3 regions of the Micrococcus porci genome follow, and region 3 is predicted to be linked to each of the others. Evidence: riboswitches for the same ligand, from Rfam matches in the RefSeq annotation. Region 3 holds a riboswitch; each other region holds the start of a gene.
What was found. Region 3 has a riboswitch for S-adenosylmethionine ahead of KW076_RS04365 (flavin reductase family protein). Riboswitches for the same ligand answer to the same signal wherever they lie in the genome.
Positions count from the first base shown of each region.

Region 1: another riboswitch for S-adenosylmethionine. It lies ahead of KW076_RS11345 (O-acetylhomoserine aminocarboxypropyltransferase/cysteine synthase family protein); the one in region 3 lies ahead of KW076_RS04365 (flavin reductase family protein).
Region 2: another riboswitch for S-adenosylmethionine. It lies ahead of KW076_RS00665 (LLM class flavin-dependent oxidoreductase); the one in region 3 lies ahead of KW076_RS04365 (flavin reductase family protein).

Region 1 covers NZ_CP083691.1:2,397,146-2,400,409, forward strand. The annotation lists gene metX (homoserine O-acetyltransferase MetX) at 1-505, opposite strand, end outside; gene KW076_RS11345 (O-acetylhomoserine aminocarboxypropyltransferase/cysteine synthase family protein) at 511-1,869, opposite strand; SAM riboswitch class IV at 1,955-2,070, opposite strand; gene KW076_RS11350 (VOC family protein) at 2,237-2,887, shown strand; gene KW076_RS11355 (CPBP family intramembrane glutamic endopeptidase) at 2,903-3,264, opposite strand, start outside.
Region 2 covers NZ_CP083691.1:149,223-152,486, forward strand. The annotation lists gene KW076_RS00660 (LLM class flavin-dependent oxidoreductase) at 1-585, opposite strand, end outside; SAM riboswitch class IV at 1,058-1,167, shown strand; gene KW076_RS00665 (LLM class flavin-dependent oxidoreductase) at 1,330-2,520, shown strand; gene KW076_RS00670 (LLM class flavin-dependent oxidoreductase) at 2,517-3,264, shown strand, end outside.
Region 3 covers NZ_CP083691.1:909,124-912,387, reverse strand. The annotation lists gene KW076_RS04375 (hypothetical protein) at 27-383, opposite strand; gene KW076_RS04370 (hypothetical protein) at 721-1,275, opposite strand; SAM riboswitch class IV at 1,545-1,664, shown strand; gene KW076_RS04365 (flavin reductase family protein) at 1,738-2,262, shown strand; gene KW076_RS04360 (cold-shock protein) at 2,494-2,697, shown strand; gene KW076_RS04355 (MFS transporter) at 2,709-3,264, opposite strand, start outside.

The DNA of each region.
Region 1 (3,264 bases), 1.2 Mb from region 3:
GGCGCTCGGCCGCCACGGCGTCCCGGATGGTGACGAACGGAAACCGGCCGCCCCAGGGCGCACCGTCCGGGGCCGGTGAGGACGGCCCCGTGGAGCCGTCGCAGCCGCCGAGCATGTTGGGTGCGACGACGAACCAGCGGTCCGTGTCCACGGCCAGGCCCGGCCCGATCAGCTCCTCCCACCAGCCCGCGGACTCGTCGCGGCGGTGGGAGGCCACGTGGGAGTCGCCCGTGAGGGCGTGCAGGACGAGCACGGCGTTGGCGCCGTCCTCGGCGAGCGTGCCCCACGTCTCGAAGGCGAGCTCGACGCCCGGCAGGCGTCCGCCGGCCTCGAGCTCCAGCGGGCCCACGGAGAGCGTGCGGAACTCGCCGGCGGGGAGGCGGTCGGCCGGCCGCGCGTCGTGCGGGGCGGCGGAGCGGGCGGAGGGGGCGGCCTCGCCCTGCGGGCCTTGGTGCGGACGATGGGCGGCGTGGCCGGGCAGGATGCGGGGGTCGATGGCGGTCATGGCCCTCAGTCCTGCTCGGCGGCATCGGCGGCGTCGAGGGCGGCGGCCGCGGCCGCGAAGCCCTTGTCCAGGTCTGCGAGGATGTCCTCCACGTCCTCCAGGCCCAGGGAGAGCCGCACCAGCCCCGGTGTCACCCCGGCGGCGCGCTGCTCGTCCTCGGCCAGCTGGGCGTGCGTCGTCGACGCCGGGTGCACCACCAGCGAGCGGACGTCCCCGATGTTCGCCACGTGGTGGTGCAGCTCGAGGCCGTCCACGAAGGCGGCCCCCGCGGCGGCACCCCCCGCGATCTCGAAGGACACGAACGCGCCGGCGCCCCGGGGCAGCAGCTCCTGGGCGCGGGCGTGCCACGGGCTGGACTCGAGCCCGGGGTGGGACACGGACTCCACCTGGGGGTGGCCCTCCAGGTGGCGGGCCACGGCCAGCGCGCTGGCGACGGCCCGGTCCATGCGCAGGGACAGGGTCTCCAGGCCCAGGTTCACCAGGAACGCGTTGAACGGGGAGATGGCCGAGCCGTAGTCGCGCAGCAGCTGCACGCGGGCCTTGAGGACGAAGGCGAGGTTCGCTCCGAGGGGCGAGCCCACGCCCAGGTCCCGGGCGTAGACCAGGCCGTGGTAGGACTCGTCCGGCTCGTTGAACCCCGGGAACCGCTCCGGGTCCCGCGCGAAGTCGAACCGGCCGGAGTCCACGATCACGCCGGCCATCGCGGCCGCGTGCCCGCCGAGGTACTTCGTGGCGGAGTGGACCACGACGTCCGCCCCGTGCTCGAACGGCCGCAGCAGGTAGGGGGTCGTGAGGGTGTTGTCCACGATCAGGGGCACCCCGGCGTCGTGGGCCGCGGCGGCGACCCCGGCCACGTCCAGCACGTCCCCGCGCGGGTTCCCCAGGGCCTCCGCGAAGAAGGCCTTGGTCTCCGGGCGGGCCGCGGCGCGCCAGGCGTCCAGGTCGTCGGGGTCCTGCACGAAGGTGACCTCGACGCCGACGCGCGCCAGGGTGTGCTTGAACAGGTTCTGCGTGCCGCCGTAGAGGGAGGCGGAGGCGACGACGTGGTCACCGGCGCCGGCCACGTTGAGGATCGCGAACGTGGTGGCCGACTGGCCCGAGGCCAGCAGGAGGGCGCCCACACCGCCCTCGAGGGCCGCGATCTTCTCCTCCACCGCCGACTGTGTGGGGTTGCCGATGCGCGTGTAGATGGGGCCGAGGTCCGCGAGCGCGAAGCGGTCCGCCGCGACCTGGGCGGACGGGAAGTCGTACGAGGTGGTCTGGTAGATCGGCAGGGCCGTCGCCCCGAAGGCGTGCGGGGCGTCCGTGCCGGCGTGGATCTGCGTGGTGGAGAAGCCCCTGCGGGGGGTGGGCTGGGTGCTCATGGCTGGTCCTCCTGGGGAGTCAGGGACCTTCCCGGAACCGGGCCGGGCGCACCAGGGGTGCACGCCGCCCCGGGACGCCAGGGACGGCCCGCGCTTGCCGGCGCCCGGGTGCGGGGCCGGCCTGGTCGTCACCCGGGGCACCCCACCGCGGAGGAGGGTTGCCGGTCAGCTCGCCGGGGCCTTGCGCTGACTCTCGTGACCGTGGGCCTCAGTGTAGCGACACCGTCCTCCCCGATTTCGTCACACAGGTCACGCGCGGATACGCTTCCGGCACGGGGGCACCCGGCGCGTCAAGGGCCGGCCGTTCCTCGCAGCACGCACCCAGGTCAACCCCTCGGCCCGCCGGGGGAACGGAAGGATCCGCGCCGTGAACACCTGTCGCATGGACCACGTGTCCTACGCCGCCGGCCCGGAGGGCCTGGACGCCACCGTCGCCCGCATCGCCGAGCGGCTCGGCGTGGAGCGCGTCAAGGGCGGGATCCACCCGCGCTTCGGCACGCAGAACGCCCTGTTCCCCATGACCGGCAACCAGTACCTCGAGGTCGTCGAGGCCCTGGACCATCCCGCGTCCCTCAGCGCCCCGTTCGGCCAGCTGGTCCGCACGCGGTCCGAGCAGGGCGGCGGCTGGATGAGCTGGGCCGTGACCACGAACGACATCGGCCGCTTCGAGCGCCGCCTCGGCCGCGAGGCCGTCCCCGGCAACCGCCGCTTCCCGGACGGCCGCGAGCTCTCCTGGCGCCAGATCGGCGTCAAGGGCACCCTCGCCGACCCGCAGCTGCCGTTCATCCTGCGCTGGGCCGACGGCCAGGAGGACATGCACCCCTCGCAGGCCGCCCCGGCCCAGGCCTCGATCGCCCGGCTCTCGATCGCCGGCTCCCCGGACCGCCTGCGCGAGTGGCTGGGCGGCACGGAGGACGACGAGGTCGCCGACGTGTCCGTGGACTACGTGGCCCCCTCCGGCACCCCGGGCATCGTCTCCGTGACCTTCTCGACCCCGAAGGGCGAGGTCACGCTCTGACGTGCCGCCCGGCGCTCAGCCCAGCAGCCCCGCCCGCGCCAGCAGCGGGTAGCCCACGAACCCCACGGCATCGAGCAGGAAGTGCGCCAGCACCAGCGGCATGACGCGGCGCACCCGCAGGAACACCAGCACGAACACCGCCCCCATGAGTGCGTTGCCGATCCCCGGCCCCACACCCTGATACAGGTGGTACGCCCCGCGCAGCAGCGCGAGGGAGAGCACCACGGGCCAGGTGCGCAGCGGCAGGAACAGCCCCTCCGTGCCGGCCCATGACGACGACGCGCCCAGCCCCGCCTCGCGCAGGCGCTGGAGGTAGCCGAGCCGGTCGATCAGCCACGCCCCCACGATCACCTCCTCGAGCAGCGCGTGCCGTGCGG
Region 2 (3,264 bases), 760 kb from region 3:
GTCGTCCTCCCACGAGCCCTCGAGGAGCTTGTAGACGACGTCGAGGTACTCGTCGGCGTGCTCGTAGCGCTCGTCGTGCTCCATCTGGTCGTCCTGGCCCATGTTCTGGGCGGCGGAGGGCAGGTAGCCGGTGACCACGTTCCAGCCGACGCGGCCGCCCGTGAGGTGGTCGAGCGTGGCGAGGCGGCGGGCGAACGGGTAGGGGTGCTCGTAGGCGGTGCCGGCGGTGACGCCGAAGCCGAGGTGCTCGGTGACCGCGGCCATCGCGGAGACGAGCAGGAACGGGTCGTTCACGGGGGTCTGCGCGCCGGTCCTGATGGCGGCCTCGGAGGTGCCGCCGTACACGGAGTACGGGCCGAGGACGTCGGCGATGAACAGGCCGTCGAAGAGGCCCTTCTCCAGCGTCTGCGCCAGGCGCGTCCAGTAGCCGAGGGTGTTGTAGTCGCGGGCGTGGTCGTCGGGGTGACGCCAGAGCCCCGGGGACTGGTGGGCGACGCAGTTCATGTCGAATGCGTTGAAGAGGATCTCGCGGTGCTCGTCCGGGCGGGTGGGTGCTCCGGCCCCGGCGTTCTCGGCGGTGCTCATGGGTCTCCTTTCCAGGGCCGCCCGGTCGCAGGGGCGCGGCCGGGCGGGCGACGGTTCCGCACCATGCAACGCCGACGCGACCGGCGGTGGAAGTCGGTCCGGCCCAGGGGTTCATGACGGCCTCGCCGGGCCCGGCCACGCGTCCGGCGCCCGGTTCGTGACGTGCCCCGACCGTGACGACATGCCCTGACCGTGACGGAGGACACGTCCGTGGGTGGCGGCCCTGTCGCGGCCCAGCGGCACCCCAGCGCTGAGCCAGAGAAACCTGCTTCCTCCACCCTGCGGAGACGACCGAAACGTCTGGCTCGGCCCTGGGCCCTGCGCCGGTTGCGTGCCGGACCCCGTCACCCGCTCCGACGCCCGCCTCGTGTCCGACGCCGCCGCAGCCGGAGGGTGCCGCGGCGCCGCGGAGATGACCGCTCACCGCCGCCCCGTGGATCCCACGCCCACCTCTTCCTACGGTGAGGGCAGCGATCAAGAGAACCGACTCCCTACGGCTCTGGCCGAGTCGGTCGGCAACCCCTTCACCGTGACGGGGTGCCCCAGATGACGATCCGGCCGCGACAGCGGCAAGCACGGCCCAGGGGTGCACGCCCCCGGCGCCGGTGAGGACACCCGCCCACCGACCCTGAGAGCGATCCGCATGCACCCGCTGACCCCCACGGCACCGTCGTCTGCGGTGCCGGCCTCGACACCGCAGCATCACCGCACATCCGGACGAGCTCACCCACTCAGGAGGAACCGATGAGCATCCCTCTCAGCGTCTTCGACCCCGTGCTGCTGCCGGCCGAGACCGATCCCCGCGAGGCGATCGACGACGCACGCACGCTGGCGGCCGCCGCCGACGCCCTCGGCTACCGGCGCCTCTGGCACGGCGAGCACCACCTGAACCCCGGGGTGCTGGGGTCGAACCCGGCACTGACCCTCGCCCTGGTCGGCCCCGTCACCCAGCACATCCGGCTGGGGTCGGCGGCGTCGTTGGTGGGGCCGCGCACCCCGCTGGTCCTGGCCGAGGACTTCGGGCTGCTCGCCGCGGCCTTCCCCGGCCGGATCGACCTCGGCCTGGGCCGCGCCGCAGCCCCCGGCGGTCCGCCGCCGGGCACCCGGGCCGAGACCCCGACGGGCGACGGCGGACCCGCACAGGACCCGCAGCGTGAACCCGCCGGAGCCGGCGCCTCCTCCGGCCAGGACCCCGCCGCCGGTCCGAGCGAGGTCGACGGCGTGGTGATCCCCGCCGCCCCGGACCTGTCCGCGGCCCTCGGCTCTCCGCTGCGCGCGGCCTCCCGGGCCCTGCTGCCCACACCGTCCACCCCGGCCCTCGACTACGGGGCCCAGGTGGACCTGCTGCTGGGCCTGCTGGACGGGACGGCGCAGCACGACGGCGCCGCGCTGGGCCAGGTCGTCGCCCGTCCGGCGGTCGACGTCGAACCGTGGGTCCTCGGCTCCGGCCCCGGCGTCTCCGCCGAGGTCGCGGCCCGCCGCGGGCTGCGCTTCGGCGCGAACTACCACGTCAGCCCCGCCGGCACCGTCGCCGCCGTCCGCCGGTACCGGGAGCTGTTCCGCCCCTCGCCCGAGGTGCCCTGTCCCGTGGTGTCCGTCTCCGCCGAGGTCCTGATCGCAGACACCGCCGCCGAAGCCCGCCGACGGGCCAGCGGCTACGCCGCGTGGGTGCTGTCGATCCGCTCCGGCGCCGGCGCGGTCCCCTACCCCTCGCCCGCGCACCCCGAGCCCTCCCGCACGCCGCAGGAGGAGGCCCTGGTCGCCGACCGCCTCCAGACCCGTTTCGTCGGCACGGCCGAGCAGGTCGCCGAACGACTCGACGCGCTGGCCCGGCTCACCGGAGCGGACGAGCTGCTCATCAGCGCCTCGGCCCACCGGGTGGAACACCGCGTCGAGACCCTGACCCGACTCGCCGAGATCTGGAGGACCGCATGAGCACCCCCACGCCCACCCTGGGCATCGCCCTGACCACCCAGACCCCCGCCGACGCCCGCGGCCACTGGACCCGGCTGTCCCAGGCCCTGGAGGAGACGAGCCTGGACTGGGCCGTCCTCACCGACCCGCTCGGCACCGCCCCGCAGGCGGGGACGCACCGGATCGACGCCGTCCTCGCGGCCTGCTGGACGGCCACCCGCACGCACCGGATCGGCCTGGTCCCGGAGGTCACCACCACCCACACCGAGCCGTTCCACGTGTCCATCGGGCTGGCCACCCTCGACCACGTCTCCCACGGCCGGGCCGGCTGGCTCGCGACCGTCTCCGCCGCGCCGGAGGTCTCCGCCCTGTTCGGCCGCCGCCGGCACCCGGCCGAACGGACCCCGGGGCTGCAGGCGTCGCGGGTGGACCTCGAGCTGTGGGAGGAGCTGCAGGACGCGGTGGCCGCCGTCCGCGACCTCTGGGAGAGCTGGGAGCCCGACGCCGAGATCCGGGACATCGCCACCGGCCGGTTCATCGACCGCGAGCGTGTGCACCACGTCGACGTCGAGGCCGAGCGGTTCAGCGTGCGCGGCCCCTCCATCACCCCGCGGCCGCCCCAGGGCCGGCTCCCCGTGCTGGTGGAGGCCGCAGGACCGGCCGGCCTGGAGGCTGCCCGCCGCACCGCCGACGTCGTCCTGCTCCCCGCCGCCGAGGTCGGCCGCACGGACGCCGCGCGGCTGCCGGATCGGCGTCGACGAGGCG
Region 3 (3,264 bases):
CGACCCGGCCGTTCCGGACGACGGCCTCACGCCGCGGGTGCCGTCAGCACCATGCGGAAGGGCTTGTCATTGTCCACGGTGGCGCTGAAGGTCATGGGTCCGGCCTTCTCCACGGGAGGGGTCGCCGCAGACCACCCACCACAGAGTGCCTCCGACCCCGCCATCCAGGTCTTCTCCCCCTCAGCGCCCCGCGAGGTGTGGATGTCCGTCTTGCCCGTCGCATCCGAAGGGCATAGCAGGATGACGCGCAGGACTGCGCCCTCCTGAGCGTCCACGGTGATCTGCTGCGTGCCCGTCCCGACCTTTTCTTGTAGAACGGACTCCGTCTCCGGATGGAGGTAGTCAGAGTCCGGATTCTGACGCGTGTACTCCTCCAGCGTCATCCCATCCTCCTGGAAGAGAGCCGCCGGCAACGCTTCCCCGTCACGCGAGGCCTGAGTGTCGACGTCGGAGGAGCTGCCCGTGGCGGCCGACGCCGAAGGGCTCGCACTTGCAGAAGCTGCGGACGCGCTCGAGGGGGTCGGGTTTTCAGCCTGAGAGGTGGAGCACCCGGAGATCGTCGCGCCGACGAGAACAGCGGCGGCGAGGGCGGCTAGACGACGTGAAGGAGAAAGTGGGAAGAGCGGAAACATGGGAGGCCTGTTCGTCGAGGGAAGAGAAGTCGATGGTCCGGCGTCCGGCGTCGGGCGCCCTGCGCCCGACGCCGGACCACGCGCCGCATCAGAGCTTGTAGTGCTGGAAGTAGAACTGCTGCCACGGGGTGTAGAACGACCCACTGCGCAGGGTGACCACATTGCAGGCCCTGTTCAGCATCTGACGGTTCCACGTCCCCTGCGCACGCTTGGCACCAATGGCAAGCTTGCCTCCGTTCGTGTAGGTGCTGGGCACCTTCCATGTCCCGCTCACAGTGTTGGTGGAGGAGTAGCTCACTCCCACTCGGGTGCCGACCTTCGCGGAGACCCCCGCGAGGATGGCACTGACATCTCCGGACACCTCGCCCGTGATGTCGCCGCTGACACCGAACGTCCGCCCGGTGGCGATGGTGAGCGTCACACCAGGCGCCCCGGACACCGAAGAATAAGATGAGTAGGACTGCTTGAAGGTGTTCGACGTCACTGAGGTGTTCGTCCAATACTCCTCGGCGCAGTACGCGTCCGGCGAGACGGCCTCTCCATCCCCGGGAGTCGTTGCCGCCCCCGCTGCCGGAGCCACCATCAGTGAGGCGGCGACCACGGTGCCGGACGCCAGGGCCGCCAGCTTCTTCTTGATATTCATCCGCATGATTCGATCCCTTTCAGAGAACCGTATGCGGGGGCCGTGGGCTGCGGTCTCGAGCTCCCCCCCCCTCTCGAGTAAGTGAATCGTGATGGCCCGCCGTGCCATGTGTCAAGCATCACATTTTCATGTGATCCCCCTCGCCGTCGAAGATGCTGGAGGGGTCGTCCTCCCACCCGATCGGTGCATCCGACTGCGACCCCGCGCGTCGCCCACGCTCCGGACCGCTTTTGACCGCCCCACGGACCCCTCCGTAGGCTGGTCCCCAGAATCACGAGTTCCCGTCATTCACGGCCCTGGCCGGCGGGACGGCAACCCTCTCACGCAGTAGTGGGGTGCTCCAGGTGATGATTCGGCCCCTCGGACACCCCGGCGGGCAAGTACCGCGTCTCCGCGGATCCGGGCGATCCGCGTTCCCGCTGTCTGCGGAGCCGCGTCAGTCGTCGGAAGAGGACGCGCGCCATGACCCTGATCCACGCACCCCACACCGCCGCGTGGGACACCGACCTGTCCCTCGGCAACCTCCGCTCCGGCCTCTCGGCCTTCCCCACCGGGGTCGTCGCGCTGGCGGGCCTCGCCGACGACGTCCCCGAGGTGATGGTGTCCTCCTCCTTCGGCGTGGGCATCTCCTGGGAGCCGGCCCTCGTGTCCTTCTCCGCGCAGAACAGCTCCCGCACCTGGCCGCGCCTGCGCCGGGCCGGGGCGATCGGCGTCTCCCTGCTCGCGGCGGACCAGACGCCACTGTGCCGTCAGCTGGCCGCCCGCGAGGGCGACCGCTTCGCCGGTCTCGACGTGCACCGCAGCCCGCACGACGCCCTGCTGATCGGGGGCTCCTCGCTCTGGCTCGAGACGCGGGTGCACGCCGAGGTCCCGGCGGGCGACCACACGGTGGTGCTGCTGGAGGTGACGGCCTTCGCGGATCACACGGACGACGCTCCCCCGGCCGCCCTGCACCGCAATCTCTTCCACGGCCTGCGCGCGCTCTGAGAGAACTCCAGGTGAACATTTCAGCCCCTGGTCCCCGGTCGGCGAGATCCGTGCAATGATGGAGCCTGAAGTTGATTCAGCTGTATCTCGCAATTCACTGCTTGTCGGGCCGGTCCGCCGGATCCGGATGAGCGTTGGGCAGGCGGTTCAGTTCTACCGCTTCACCCGTGTGCGACTCCGCACCCGGCCCAACCGCCCGCATCACCGCGGGCACATCGAAAGGACACCAACATGGCTGTTGGCACCGTCAAGTGGTTCAACTCCGAGAAGGGCTACGGCTTCATCGCCCCCGAGGACGGCTCCGCCGACGTCTTCGTGCACTTCTCCGCCATCCAGGGCAACGGCTTCAAGGAGCTGCAGGAGAACGACCGCGTCGAGTTCGAGACCCAGCAGGGTCCCAAGGGCCTGCAGGCCGCCGACGTCACCAAGCTCTGAACCACACCGGTTCACTGATCGGCTGACGCCGATCCACCACGGCCCCCGCCACTCCGCACGGAGCGCGGGGGCCGTCGTCGTCGCGAGCGCGCCGCCCGCTCCGCGCCCGAGACCGCGAGCACGGCACACGCCGTCCACACCGCGGCGGACGGGCCCAGGGGCGCCGCCGCCAGTCCCGCCGCCGCGGGCAGCACCACCTGGCCCAGCCGGTTGCCCATCAGCCGCACCGCCAGGGCGGTGGAGCGCCAGGCGTGCGGCACGGCCTCACTGATCACGGACATCGTCAGCGGCTGCCCGACGCCCAGGGTGAGCCCGCCCGCCACCGCGGCCGCGGCGGCCAGCCAGAGCAGCCCGGAGGTCATCCCCACGGGCACCGCCGCGATCGTCGCCGCGGACGCCCACAGCGCCACCGCCAGCAGCAGCTCGCGTGAGAACCGGCGGCGCAGCCGCGGCAGGAACACGCGGGAGACGAGCGAGCCGGCCCCGCGCAGCGCCAGCAGCGCCCCCACCCACGCGGCGCTCACGCCGTGCCGCTCCCCCACCACGGGCAGGAACGCGGTGAGGATG